DNA from 3 places in the Arthrobacter sp. UYCo732 genome. Region 2 is predicted to be linked to each of the others. Evidence: riboswitches for the same ligand, from Rfam matches in the RefSeq annotation. Region 2 holds a riboswitch; each other region holds the start of a gene.

Region 1 (4,203 bases), on a different contig from region 2:
TTGGGGCCACCCCGTGCCACGTGCGGCCTCCTTCAACTGTGCCCATGCGTATCCTTCGAATTTACCGCATGGCCGCGCATCGTCAGTCAGCCGGTCAGTCCCGGCCTTAGTCGTCAGCGCCCTCAGTCATCGAGGCAGGGAGCGGCTCCGGCCGTGCCGGGGGTGTTCGGTGCCCAGTGCGGGTACGTGCGCGTGTCGTTGGCCGGAACCCAGCGGCCGGAATCCACCACATAGTCCCAGCCCAGGCCCGTGCTGCGGAGCTGTTCGAGGCCGGCCAGGAGCCGCTGGGCGTCCTCCAACCGGGAGCCGACGCCGAAGCTGGCCCGCAGGGATCCCGACGGGAGGCCGAGGCGCTTCAGCAGCGGGTGCGCGCAGAAGCGGCCGTCCCGCAGGCCAACGCCGTGCTCGGCCGAGAGATACGCGGCCACCAATCCGGCGTCGTAACCGGCCACTGAGAAATTCACGACGCCGATGGTGCCGGTGCCAGGGTCTGTGTCCGAGAAGATCTGGTGGACGGTGACGCCGTCGATCTTCCCGAGCCCGTCCACCAGGAATGACCGGATGGCTGCCTCATGGGCGTGCCAGCGGTCCTGGTCCAGCGACGCGATGACCTGCGTGGCGCGGGCCAGCGTGGCGGCCCCCAACACGTTGGGGGAGCCGCCCTCGTGGCGGGCGGGTCCGGTAGCCCAGCTGACGCCGTCGAGCTTTGCCTCCCGGACGGCGCCGCCGCCTGCCAGATGCGGCGTACCGGAGTCGAGCCAGTCGGTGCGTCCCACCAGGACCCCGGCACCAAACGGGGCGTAGAGCTTGTGGCCGGAGAAGGCGAGGTAGTCGACGTCGTCCGCGCTGATGTTGATGCGACGGTGCGGCGCCAGCTGCGCGGCGTCCACCACGATCCGCGCCCCGTATTCGTGGGCGAGGGCGGCCAGTGCCCTAATCGGGAGGATCTCGCCGGTGACGTTGGAGGCGCCGGTGACCGCGAGCAGGCTGACGTTGCCCTGCTCAAGTTCGGCACGGAGGACCTCGATGGTCCCGGCAACCGTGTCGGCGGCGACCACACTGCGGTGCGGGACGCCCTGCCACGGAAGCAGGTTGGCGTGGTGCTCGATGTCCAGGTAGAGAACGTCACCGGTGGGCCGCCCGTCCGTTTGCGGGAGGCAACCCGCGAGGAGGTTCAGCGAGTCAGTGGTGTTCCGCGTGAAGACGACGGAGTCGTCGTGGCGGCCGCCTACGAAGTCCCGGACGATGTTCCGGGCGTTCTCGTAAACGGACGTGCTGATCTGCGACGCATAGCCGGCACCGCGGTGGACGCTGGCATAGAACGGCAGGATCTCGTTGAGGTAGGCGGACACAATGGAGAGTGCGGGGGCGGACGCGCCGTAGTCCAGGTTTGCGTACCTGACGTGACCGCCCTGGATCAGCGGAGCCTGGATTTCCGCACCGGTGACGGCGGACAGCGGGCGTCCCGCAAGGGCGCCTGGTTCGCTGGAAAGACCGGTGGCGACGGTGTTCTGGATGGCGGGGGAGACGGTGGCAGTAGTCACGGGGACCTCACTCAAAAAGGATTCCCGGTCCCGGGAATCCGCGCTTGCCGGGTCCGTTCCGGACCGGCCTGGTCGTCACCCGGGGCACCCCACCGCGAATGGAGGGTTGCCGGCCAGCAAACCGGGGTTTAGCGCTGGCACTCGTGACCTGTTAAGGAGCCTATTTCATCGCTGCGGCCGGAGAAAAGCCCGGCTGAATGTTAAGTCGTTTATTACGTTCATTTACCCAGAAGGCGATTCTTGCGAACATAAGGCGGCGGACGCCCCCTTCAGGAGGCGCCCGCCGTCGATAATTCGGTAAAGTGCGCCTACAGCAGATCGTCCAGGCCGGGATTGAGGCGTTTGAGGACCTCGGAGTGCAGGATCGAGTTGGTGGCCAGCGCATTGCCGCCGAATGGCCCGTCCTGGCCCTCCAATGAGGTGAACCGGCCGCCGGCCTCCACCACGATGGGGACCAGGGCCGCCATGTCGTACAGGTTCAGCTCCGGCTCGCAGGCGATGTCAACGGAGCCTTCGGCCACCATGCAGTAGGACCAGAAATCGCCGTACGCGCGCGTCCGCCAGACGTCCTCGGTCAAGCCCAGGAAGTCATCCAGGTTGCCGCGTTCCTTCCAGCCGCCCAGGCTTGAATAAGACAGCGAGGCATCCGCGAGGTTGGACACATTCGAGACACGGAGCCGGGTTGCTGCGGCAAGGGACCTGCCCATGTAAGCGCCGGCGCCCTTTGCTGCCCACCAGCGTTTGCCCAGCGCGGGTGCGCTGACCACGCCCACCACAGGTTCGCCCTCGTCCACGAGCGCGATTAGCGTGGCCCAGACGGGGACGCCGCGGACAAAATTCTTGGTGCCGTCGATCGGATCAATGATCCAGCGGCGGGAGCCGTGGCCGGAGCTGCCGAATTCCTCACCGAGTACGGCGTCCCGGGGGCGCGAGCGGGACAGCTGGCCGCGGATGGCCTCTTCAGCCGACTTGTCCGCATCAGTGACCGGCGTCAGGTCAGGCTTGGTCTCGATGTGCAGGTCCAGCGCCTTGAAGCGGCTCATGGTCTGGTCATCCACGGAATCTGCCAGCACGTGGGCCAGGCGCAGGTCATCGTTGTAGCTCGAAGCGGGTTGGATCATGGTTCCAAACTACCGTCTAACGGGCTCAGGGTCGGGGACGTCGGGCGCCGGTCCTCTAGCCCACGCTGCCCAGTTCCTTGGATTCCTGGCCTTCCAGCCGCGGGTCGCTGCCCAGCAGGCGCCGCAGCGAAGCAAGCCGGGCCGGGCCGGTGGGACCGGCCTGCCCTTCGGCCACCCACGAGTCCAGCCCGCACTTGACCGCGGCCGCGTTGTGTTTGCAGCCACGCTCGCACGCATCCGTGCCAGGCTCCAGGTCCGGGAACGACCGCAGGATCCGGTCCGGGTCCACGTGCGCCAGGCCGAACGAGCGGATGCCGGGGGTGTCGATGATCCAGCTGCCGGCCGGGGCGCCTGCCAGCTTCAAGGCAAGGGCCGACGACGACGTGTGGCGGCCGCGGCCCGTCACCGCGTTCACGCCGCCCGTGGCCCGTTCGGCGCCGGTGAGAGCGTTCACCATAGTGGACTTGCCCACGCCCGAATGGCCCAGCATCACGGTGACTTTGCCGTCGAGGTAGGCACGTAGCATTGAAACGGCGTCGCCGTCCAGGCGGGCCGAGAGGCCGTCATCGGAACGCGCGTCGATGCCGGAGGCGGCGGAGTCGGCCGTCCGGCTGATGATCACCGGAAAGTCCAGGTGCTCATAGTTGGACAGCAGTTCTGCGGGATCCTTGACATCCGCCTTGGTGACGAGCAGCAGCGGCTCAATGCCGGCGTCGTATGCGGCCACCAGAGCGCGGTCGATGAAGCCGGTGCGCGGCTCCGGGTTCGCGGCGGCCACCACCACCACCAGCTGGTCGGCGTTGGCCACCACGGCACGCTCGATCGGATCCGTGTCATCGGCGCTGCGGCGCAACAAAGTGCGTCGGTCCTGGATCCGGACCAGGCGGGCCAGGGTGTCGGGCTCGCCGGAAACGTCCCCCACCAGCGAGACGAAGTCACCGGCCACCACAGGGGAGCGGCGCAGTTCACGGGCCCGTGCGGCGATGATGATCCGCTCGTCGCCCGAGTCCTCACCCACGACGGCGGTGTACCGGCCGCGGTCCACGGTGATGATGCGGCCCGTGACGGCGTCGTCGTGGCTGGGGCGGTCCTTGGTGCGCGGCCGTGAGCCTTTTTTGCTGGGGCGGATCCGGACGTCGGACTCGTCCCAGGAGTCAGTGCTGCGGGCCACCGCTGGAACCTTCCGTGCCGTCGCCGGCTGCTGTGCCCTGCGCGAGCATGTCCGCCCACATCTGTGGGAACTCCGGCATGGTCTTGGCGGTGGTGGCGATGTCCTGCACCTCGATTCCCGGCACGGCCAGGCCGAGGATTGCCCCGGCCGTGGCCATTCGGTGGTCCGCGTAGGTGTGGACGACGCCGGCGTGCAGCTTGGCCGGGCGGATCACCAGCCCATCGCTGGTTTCCTCGGCATCGCCGCCAAGCAGGTTGATTTCGGTGACCAGCGCTGCCAGCCTGTCCGTCTCGTGGCCGCGAAGGTGGGCGATGCCGGTCAGCTGCGACGGACCGCTGGCCAGGGCACACAGAGCCGCCAGTGTGGG
Region 2 (4,203 bases):
ACCGCAACGCCCGGGCCGGTCCAGGGATGCAGCTCCTCCGGAGCAGCATTGCCTCGCAGCCCCGGTGCTCAACCAGCTGACCGAGTCGGTCCGCCAGACTGCGGCCCGGGAACTCCGCCAGCCCCAGGCCGCAGCCTGACCGCCGTCAGACCTGCTTCAGGGCCTGCTCGAGATCGCCGATGAGATCGTCCACGTCCTCCAGCCCCACGGACAGGCGCACCACGCCGTCGCTGAGCCCGATCGCGGCGCGGCCCTCCGGGCCCATGGCACGGTGGGTGGTGGTGGCCGGATGGGTGATCAGGGACTTCGCGTCGCCCAGGTTGTTGGAGATGTCGATGATCCGTAAGGCGTCCAGCAGCGCAAAGGCGGCGTCCTTGCCCGAGCGGCCACCCGCCGTCGCAAGTTCCAGGGTGAGGACGGTGCCGCCGGCCTTCATCTGCTTCGCCGACAAAGCGTACTGCGGGTGCGACTTCAGTAGCGGGTATTTGACCCAGCTGACGGCCGGCTGCTGCTCGAGCCATTCGGCGAGCCGCAGCGCGGACGCAGAGGAATGGTTCACGCGCAGGGCCATGGTCTCCAGGCCCTTGGTGAGCACCCAGGCGTTGAACGCGGAGAGGGACGGGCCGGTGTGCCGCATGAGCTGCTTGACCGGGCCGTCAATGAATTCCTTCGTCCCCAGGATCGCCCCGCCCAGCACCCGTCCCTGGCCGTCCATGTGCTTGGTGCCCGAATACACAATCACGTCCGCGCCGAACTGCCCGCAGCGCTGGAGCAGGGGAGTGGCAAAGACATTGTCGACGACGACGGTGGCCCCGGCGGCGTGCGCCAGTTCGCTGACCGCGGCGATATCCACGATCTCCTGCATCGGGTTTGACGGCGACTCGAAGAACACCGCAGTGGTGGGCTCGGACAGCGCGGCGCGCCACTGGTCCAGGTCCGGGCCATCCACAAACACCGTCTCCACGCCCCAGCGCGGCAGGATCTCGTTCAGGATCACAAAGCAGGAGCCGAACAGCGACCGCGCGGCCACCACCCGGTCGCCGGCAGCCAGCAGGGCACCCAGGGCGGTGAACACTGCTGACATGCCCGACGCCGTCGCGAAGCACGCTTCGGTGCCTTCGAGCAGGCGGAGGCGCTCCTGGAAGGTGGCCACGGACGGGTTGCCATAGCGGGAGTAGACGAACCGCTGATCCTCGCCGGTGAACGCGCGCTCGGCCGCGGCCGCCGACTCGTACACAAAGCCGGAGTTCAGGAAAATGGGCTCGGTGGTCTCCTGGAAGTGGGTGCGGTCCAGCCCGCCGCGGACAGCCTGCGTGTCTGCGCTCCAGCCCTCGGCGTCTTCGTTGAATGTCATTTAGCGGCTTCCCGGGTTGGTGGGCAGTCCGCTGTTTTTCCAGCCGTTGACGGTGCGGTCGCCGTAACGGTCCGGCTCGCCTTCGAAGCCCTCGAGGACGTTGTAGGAGGTGAACCCGGCCTGCGTCGCGGCGATCGCGGCGGCGACGGAGCGCTGGCCGGAACGGCAGATGAACACCAGTTCCGTGCCGTCGTCCGCCGGGGCCTGTTGCCTGAGGTCGGCGATAAAAGCAGCGTTGGGAATGCCGCCGGGGAACGTCCACTGGATGAACAGGGGATCGTTGTGCTTGTCGTTCGCGAACGCGGTGTCCGGGATGCCGATGTGGGCCCACTCGCCCTCTGTGCGCACGTCCACCAGGATGGCGCCCTGTTCCAGCTTGGCCCAGGCTTCCTGCGGGGTCAGGTCTCCGGCGTAGCTCACGCGTGGCCCTCGCCGTCGAACTCGAGGTCTTCCACTGCCGTGGCGACGGCGGCATCCGCACTGGCGATCGCGGCCGGGAGGATGAGCGCCTGGGCAACAATCACGGCGTTGCCGTTGAACGTGGCGGCGGGGCTGCCGTGCAGCACATACCCCTCGGCCAGGGCGGCGGATATCCGTTCACAAAAGGCCCGGTCATCCGGGCCTGTGATAAGCCGGTAGGACAGTTTTTCTTCAGGGGCAGGTGCGTCAGACACGACGGATCTCCTTCTCTCACGCTTGCAGCTCGAATGGGTCGATATGCCGAGTATTCACCTGAGGCACCCCGCCGCGAAAGGGAGGGTTGCCGACCGGCCAGTCAGGGCTTGGCACCGGTTCTCATTACTCACCAAAAACGTAACATCCGCCGTGCCCGTCTACACTGCCGCCATTGTCATGTTCCGTAACCATCGCGTGCTTCCGTGACCTGCGGGCTGGCGGCACAATCGAATCCTGGGGGGCTGTGTGCCGCACTCGCGACGGTGGGGCTGGGCAGTTGCCGTAACGTTTTCGGGCCGCCGCCGCCGTGCATGCCGCCTGCGATCACCGTGACGCCGGCGGAGGCAAAACCCGGTGACCGGGTAGCGGTCAGCGCCCCGGTCGCGGCCTGCGATGCGGGCTACGGCCCTTGTGCGCAGGTCTCCGTGGAACTGCTGGATGCCCATGGCACCACGGTGCTGGAGGAGTTCGCACCCATGACCGACGACGGCGGCTTCACTTTCGTGTTCACCGTCCCGGCAGGCATGGCCCGGGGGAAGCCGGGGTCACCGCGCAGCCGTTCAACCTGGACTGGTGCGACGACACCGGGGTGAATCCTGGGCGGCTGACCCGGAGGTCGCCGGGCCAGCCGGACGGCGCCGGGTTGAAACCGAATGGCCCCGGGTCGAAACCGACCGGCCAGCGAAGACCGATAGAGTTTGGCGGGGGCACCGGCCACCATCACTGAAGCAGCTGCACTGGGGGAGGGTCCACACCAGCATGCCAACAGCAACCGCACTAAGGCGCGTACCGCCGTCGGCCGTACCCAGACTGCGGAGCCCGCTACCGGCCGCACTTCTGGCGGCCCTGCTCGTCCTGTTCAGCCTGCTCACCGCGGGCTCCGTCCACGCGGCCGAGCCTGAGCCGGCGGAAGGCAAACCCCTGCTTGGAGCTGTCCTGGAGTGGGGCGACGATTCGGCGCAGGGTTTTGCCGAGCGGCTGGGATCTTCGCCGGCGCTGCTGTGCCACGAAATCTCGCTGCCCGTGCGCTCCGGCGAGGAGCAGGACATCCGGGAATTCCTCGGCCAAGCCGCTGGCCAAGGCGCCCAGGCCATGCTCACCGTGCGGCCCACGGCGGCGCTGGACCAGGTGGACGCCGCTGCCGCTGGAGCCTTTGCAGCCAAGGTTGAGGACCTGGCGTCAGCTTTCCGCGGTACGCTCCTGGTCCGGTTCGCCCCGGACATGAACTCAAGCTGGGTGGATTGGGGCCAGCAGCCGGTCGCCTACAAGTCGGCGTTCCGGAACGTTGCCGCAGAGTTCAAAACTGCGGACGACGCCGGCACGGTAATGGTGTGGCAACCGTACCTTGGGCGGGACTACCCTTTTGAACGGCACCGGAACGCCCCGGCCCCCGGGTCCGAAGGCTTCGCCCTGCTGGACACCAACGGCGACGGAAGCTGGAACAGTGCAGATGCCGCCTACGCTCCGTACTACCCGGGCGATGACGCCGTGGATTGGGTGGGGCTGACGGCTTACCACGATGACACCGGCGGCAACTCCGCCGTCAACACCGTTCCCGCGGACGGCGAGCTGTCCGCCATGCTGACGCAGTCCGGCAGCGAAGACTTCTACGCCACGTATGCCGCTGCCCGGAACAAACCGCTGGTCCTCCAGACCGCAGCCTTCTACAGCCCTGCCTCCGGCGGCGCCGCAGAGGCCGACATTAAAACGTCCTGGTGGGACCAAACCCTCAAATCGGCCACGTCCGCAGAATTCGCCAGGATCGCTGCCGTCGTCTGGGACGAGCGGACCAGCACCGGGGATACCGGGGTGGTCAGTATCGACTGGCGGCTCACCGGCAACTCCGGCATTGCCGGAGCTGCGGGGGAGAGCCTGGTTCGGTCCGGACTGACTACCGGCCCGGTGACGGCTATCAGCGGGGGCCAGCAGGCCACGCGGGCCAACTCCCTGTCCGGGGCCGCAGCCTGGAGTGTCGCCGCGGCCATGGTGATCCTGCTGGTTGCCTTGTGGCAGTTGCCGCGGCGCGTCGGCGCGGTTGGCGCCTGGGCTTATGGCGATCCGTCCAAACGCGATTCCCGCGTGGACTTCCTGCGGGGACTGGCCATTGTTTTTGTGGTGGTCAACCACCTGGGCATGACGTCGCTGTTCCAACTGCTGACCCAGGAAGCGGTGGG
Region 3 (4,203 bases), on a different contig from region 2:
TCAGCTAAGGGTTGCCTTACCAGGTTTTGTGTTTCGGCAGCCCATCGACACCCGCGCACAACAACCCTGAAAACCGCCCCTGACCACCTTCGTCACAATCCTGTTACCGGCCCGGAAGCCTTCCTACACTGAACGCACATGCGCAGTGCCATATCTCGTCAAAGGAGCCCTGAATGTCGAACGGATGGTCTTTCGAAACCCGCCAGATCCATGCTGGCCAGGAGCCGGACAGCGCCACAGGCGCCCGTGCCCTCCCGATTTACCAGACGACGTCGTTCGTCTTCCCCAGCGCGGAAAGCGCCGCCAACCGGTTTGCCCTCGCGGAGCTCGCGCCGATCTACACACGCATCGGCAACCCCACGCAGGATGCCGTGGAGCAGCGTATTGCCAGCCTGGAGGGCGGGCTGGCGGCCCTTCTGCTGAGTTCCGGACAGGCGGCGGAAACCTTTGCCATCCTGAACATTGCCGAGGCCGGGGACCATGTGGTGGCCAGCCCCAGCCTCTACGGCGGTACTTACAATCTCCTGGCGCACACCCTGAAGAAGTTCGGCATCTCCGTGACGTTTGTGGCGGACCCGGACAACCTGGAGCAGTGGCGGGACGCCGTGCAGCCCAACACCAAGCTCTTCTTTGCCGAGGTGGTCTCCAATCCGCGACAGGACGTGCTGGACATCGAGGGCGTGTCGCAGGCCGCCCACGATGCCGGCGTGCCGCTGATCGTGGACAACACCCTGTCCACGCCTTACCTGATCCGCCCGCTCGAATGGGGCGCAGACATTGTGCTCCATTCGGCGACCAAGTACCTGGGCGGGCACGGCTCTGCCATCGCCGGCGTGATCGTGGACTCCGGCAATTTCGACTTCGGCAAGGACCCGGAACGGTTCCCCGGCTTCAACACTCCGGATCCGACGTACAACGGGCTCGTGTACGCCCGGGATCTCGGGGCCGGAGGGGCGCTCGGCGCCAACCTGTCCTACATCCTGAAGGCGCGGGTCCAGCTGCTTCGTGACCTCGGCTCGGCGGTGTCCCCGTTCAACGCCTTCCTGATTGCCCAGGGGCTGGAGACGCTGAGCCTGCGGGTGGAACGGCACGTGGCCAACGCAGTCGACGTTGCGCGCTGGCTGGAGGCAAGGGACGACGTCGAATCGGTCGCCTATGCGGGTCTGCCGTCCAGCCCCTGGTACGAACGGGGCCGCAAGTACGGTCCCAAGGGCACCGGTGCCGTGGTTGGATTCACCCTGGCCGGCGGGGCGGAAGCAGGCAAGCGCTTCGTGGACGCCCTGGATCTCCACTCGCACGTGGCCAACATCGGGGACGTCCGCTCGCTGGTCATCCACCCGGCGTCCACCACGCACAGCCAGCTCCCACCCGAGCAGCAGGCCATCGCCGGTGTGACACCGGGGCTGGTGCGTCTATCGGTGGGCATCGAACACATTGATGACATCATCGCCGACCTCGAAGCAGGGTTCCGGGCGGCCAAGGGCGCGGCCGTCAGCTGAGCCAGGAAGCCCCGCGAAGTCACAACCAGTCACACTCTTAGCCAGAGGCCGGGGCTGTTTCGTACACTCGAAGCAGGTCATGAGTGTCAGCGACAGCCCCGGCTTGCTGGCCGGCAACCCTCTTCCGTGGCGGGGTGCCCCGGGTGAGGACCTGGCCAGCCGGTCAAATGACGGCGGGCAAGCGCGTAGAAGAGGTCCTTTCCATGACGATCACCATCTCCCGAACTGCGGCTCCCGGAAACGGCGTGGTCCGCTACGCCAGCATTGGCGGCCTGCAGCTCGAAGCCGGCGGCAACCTGCCGGACGTCACTCTGGCATACGAAACGTGGGGAACGCTGAACGCGGACGGCTCCAATGCCGTCCTGATTGAGCATGCTCTGACCGGCAGCACGCACGTGACGCGCGGCGACAGCGACGAGCCCGGCTGGTGGGAGCAGCTGGCCGGACCCGGTGCGCCGGTGGACACTGACCGTTTCTTTGTGGTCTCCATCAACATTGTGGGCGGCTGCTACGGCTCCACCGGCCCGTCGTCGGAAGCCCCTGATGGAAAGCCATGGGGATCCCGTTTTCCGTTGGTGACGCTGCGTGACACCACGGAGGCTGAGGCGCGGCTGGCTGACCAGTTGGGCATTCACAGCTGGTTTGCCGTGCTGGGCGGCTCGTTGGGCGGCGCGCGTGCGCTGGAGTGGGCGGTCAGCTTCCCGGAACGGGTGCAGCGCTGCGCTGTGATCTCGGTCGGGGCGGCGAGTACGGCCGAACAGATCGCGTTCGCCCAGGCGCAGACCCTCGCCATCCGGCAGGACATCAACTTTAACGACGGCGACTACTACGGCGGACCGTTGCCCCAGGACGGCCTGGCGCTGGCCCGCCGCATCGCCCACATCACTTACCGTTCGGCAGAGGAACTCGACGGCCGTTTCGGACGCTCAGCGCAGCTTCCCGAATCACCGCTTCGGGCCGCAGCGTTGGGGGAGCGCGGGCGCTATCAGGTGGAAAGCTACCTGGACCACCAAGGGAAAAAGCTGGTGAGCCGCTTTGACGCCAACAGTTACATCGCGCTCACCGATGCATTGATGAGCCACGATGTCAGCCGCGGCCGGGGCTCCCTGGACGAGGCTCTTGGCCGCGCCACCGCCAGGTTCTTCGTGGCGGCCGTGGACAGCGACCGGTTGTACTTTCCGTCGCAGTCCCGCGAACTGGCCGACGCGCTCCCCGGCGAGGTGGACGTCCATGTCATCGAGGCTCCGATCGGCCACGACGGCTTCCTGACCGAGATCGGCCAGCTCGGCAACCAGCTGCGGAGCGTGTTCCTGGTCTAGGACGGGTTCCAGGTTTAGGGCCCGTTCTGGTTCAGGGCGGAGGTTCCCTGCCGCCGAGGTTCTGGGCGGGGATCAGCCGTTCATGATGTCGGAGCGGCGCTTCATGTATTCCTCCATGGCCAGTTCACCATTGCTGTACTGCTGGTCCAGCTCGGCTAGCTTCCGGGCGCGGTAGCCCTGCGGGGCCGACGGCGGCGGGGGAGTCGCCGGGGCAGAGGGGGCCTTGGGTGTTTCTGCACTGCGCTGCTGCCCGTTCTGGGGCTCCCCATACTGTTGCGGCTGACCGTACGGCGGGAACTGCTGGCCGGGGAACTGCTGGTCGGCGGGCGGAACAGGCTGTATCGGCGGGAGTGGCTGGCTCGGCGGCAGGGGCTGCGGGCTCATGATCTCGCGGTAGCCGCCGCTCATGTAATCCTGCTGCGTGTAGCCATCGCGGGGCTGCCGGTTTTGCTGTCCGGGAAACTGACCGGGGTAGCCGCCGGAGAACCCCTGCCCCTGATTCCGTTTGTTGACAGATTTCCGGTACATCCGCATCGCAATCGGAATCACGAACGACAGGATGATGATCCAGAAAAACAAGCTGTTCACGGTGTAGCGCCTCTCATATGTGTCCTTCCAGCTTAAGCCCCGGCCAGCCTAAGTCTCCGGAGCCACCCAGACGGCCCGGATTCCCAGGAAAGCCCCGTCCCGGTCCACGGCGCACTGCACCGCACGCTCCACGGCTTTGCCCCGCGTCGTGCCGCGAAGGGGCCCGATCGGGCGCGTCGAACACACGGATGTCCAGCTCGCAGCGACCGGGACAGAGGATGTGCCGCCAGAAACCGGCCAGCCGCCTTTTCAGCAGGACCACGTGCATCGGCGCACCGTCCCACGGGAACGCGGGAGCGATGCCGCCCAGATAATGCCCGGCGGCGGAATAGCCCATCACGTATTCGTCGTAGCACTGGATCAGGTCGATCCGCCGAGTGGGGCCGGGCGCCGCGCCGGCGGCTAGCGGCGGACGTCGGTGGTGCCCAGCGGACCCTCACCGGAACCCAAGGGGACGCCCGGACCGAACACCGGCCCCGGCGTCGGGCGTTTTGCGGTAATGCCGTCGCCGGAGGAGCGGTTGCGCAGCCGCCGCACCACCCACGGGACAAAGTGCGTGCGGGCCCACACCAAATCCCCGGACCGGGCTTCGCGCCACGTGCGCTGTGGCATTGACTTGGGCAGAAGCGGCTCCAGCGTGTGGTTCACATTGAGCGAGTCCAGCACCATGGCGGCGATGGTGTGGTGCCCCAGCGGTGAAAAATGCAGGCGGTCCTCGTCCCACATCTGCGGATCATTCAGCTGTTTGAGCGACCACATGTCGGCAATGATGGCGTCGTGGCGTGCCGCCACGGTGC

Evidence for each region. Region 2 has a riboswitch for S-adenosylmethionine ahead of ABIB45_RS10115 (DUF1737 domain-containing protein). Riboswitches for the same ligand answer to the same signal wherever they lie in the genome.
Region 1: linked by a shared signal. The riboswitch ahead of ABIB45_RS00810 (aminotransferase class V-fold PLP-dependent enzyme) and the one ahead of ABIB45_RS10115 (DUF1737 domain-containing protein) in region 2 are both predicted to bind S-adenosylmethionine.
Region 3: linked by a shared signal. The riboswitch ahead of metX (homoserine O-acetyltransferase MetX) and the one ahead of ABIB45_RS10115 (DUF1737 domain-containing protein) in region 2 are both predicted to bind S-adenosylmethionine.

What each region holds. Positions count from the first base shown of each region.
Region 1 is NZ_JBEPPJ010000001.1:180,610-184,812, forward strand. Features, by position in the region: gene ABIB45_RS00805 (class I SAM-dependent methyltransferase) at 1-20, opposite strand, end outside; gene ABIB45_RS00810 (aminotransferase class V-fold PLP-dependent enzyme) at 123-1,544, opposite strand; SAM riboswitch class IV at 1,580-1,693, opposite strand; gene hisN (histidinol-phosphatase) at 1,853-2,665, opposite strand; gene rsgA (ribosome small subunit-dependent GTPase A) at 2,721-3,836, opposite strand; gene aroA (3-phosphoshikimate 1-carboxyvinyltransferase) at 3,820-4,203, opposite strand, start outside.
Region 2 is NZ_JBEPPJ010000005.1:124,001-128,203, reverse strand. Features, by position in the region: gene ABIB45_RS10125 (O-succinylhomoserine sulfhydrylase) at 146-1,354, opposite strand; gene ABIB45_RS10120 (rhodanese-like domain-containing protein) at 1,355-1,774, opposite strand; gene ABIB45_RS10115 (DUF1737 domain-containing protein) at 1,771-2,028, opposite strand; SAM riboswitch class IV at 2,042-2,157, opposite strand; gene ABIB45_RS10110 (hypothetical protein) at 2,341-2,622, shown strand; gene opgC (OpgC domain-containing protein) at 2,789-4,203, shown strand, end outside.
Region 3 is NZ_JBEPPJ010000003.1:255,646-259,848, forward strand. Features, by position in the region: gene ABIB45_RS07340 (bifunctional o-acetylhomoserine/o-acetylserine sulfhydrylase) at 174-1,499, shown strand; SAM riboswitch class IV at 1,575-1,689, shown strand; gene metX (homoserine O-acetyltransferase MetX) at 1,703-2,818, shown strand; gene ABIB45_RS07350 (hypothetical protein) at 2,891-3,406, opposite strand; gene ABIB45_RS07355 (SGNH/GDSL hydrolase family protein) at 3,809-4,203, opposite strand, start outside.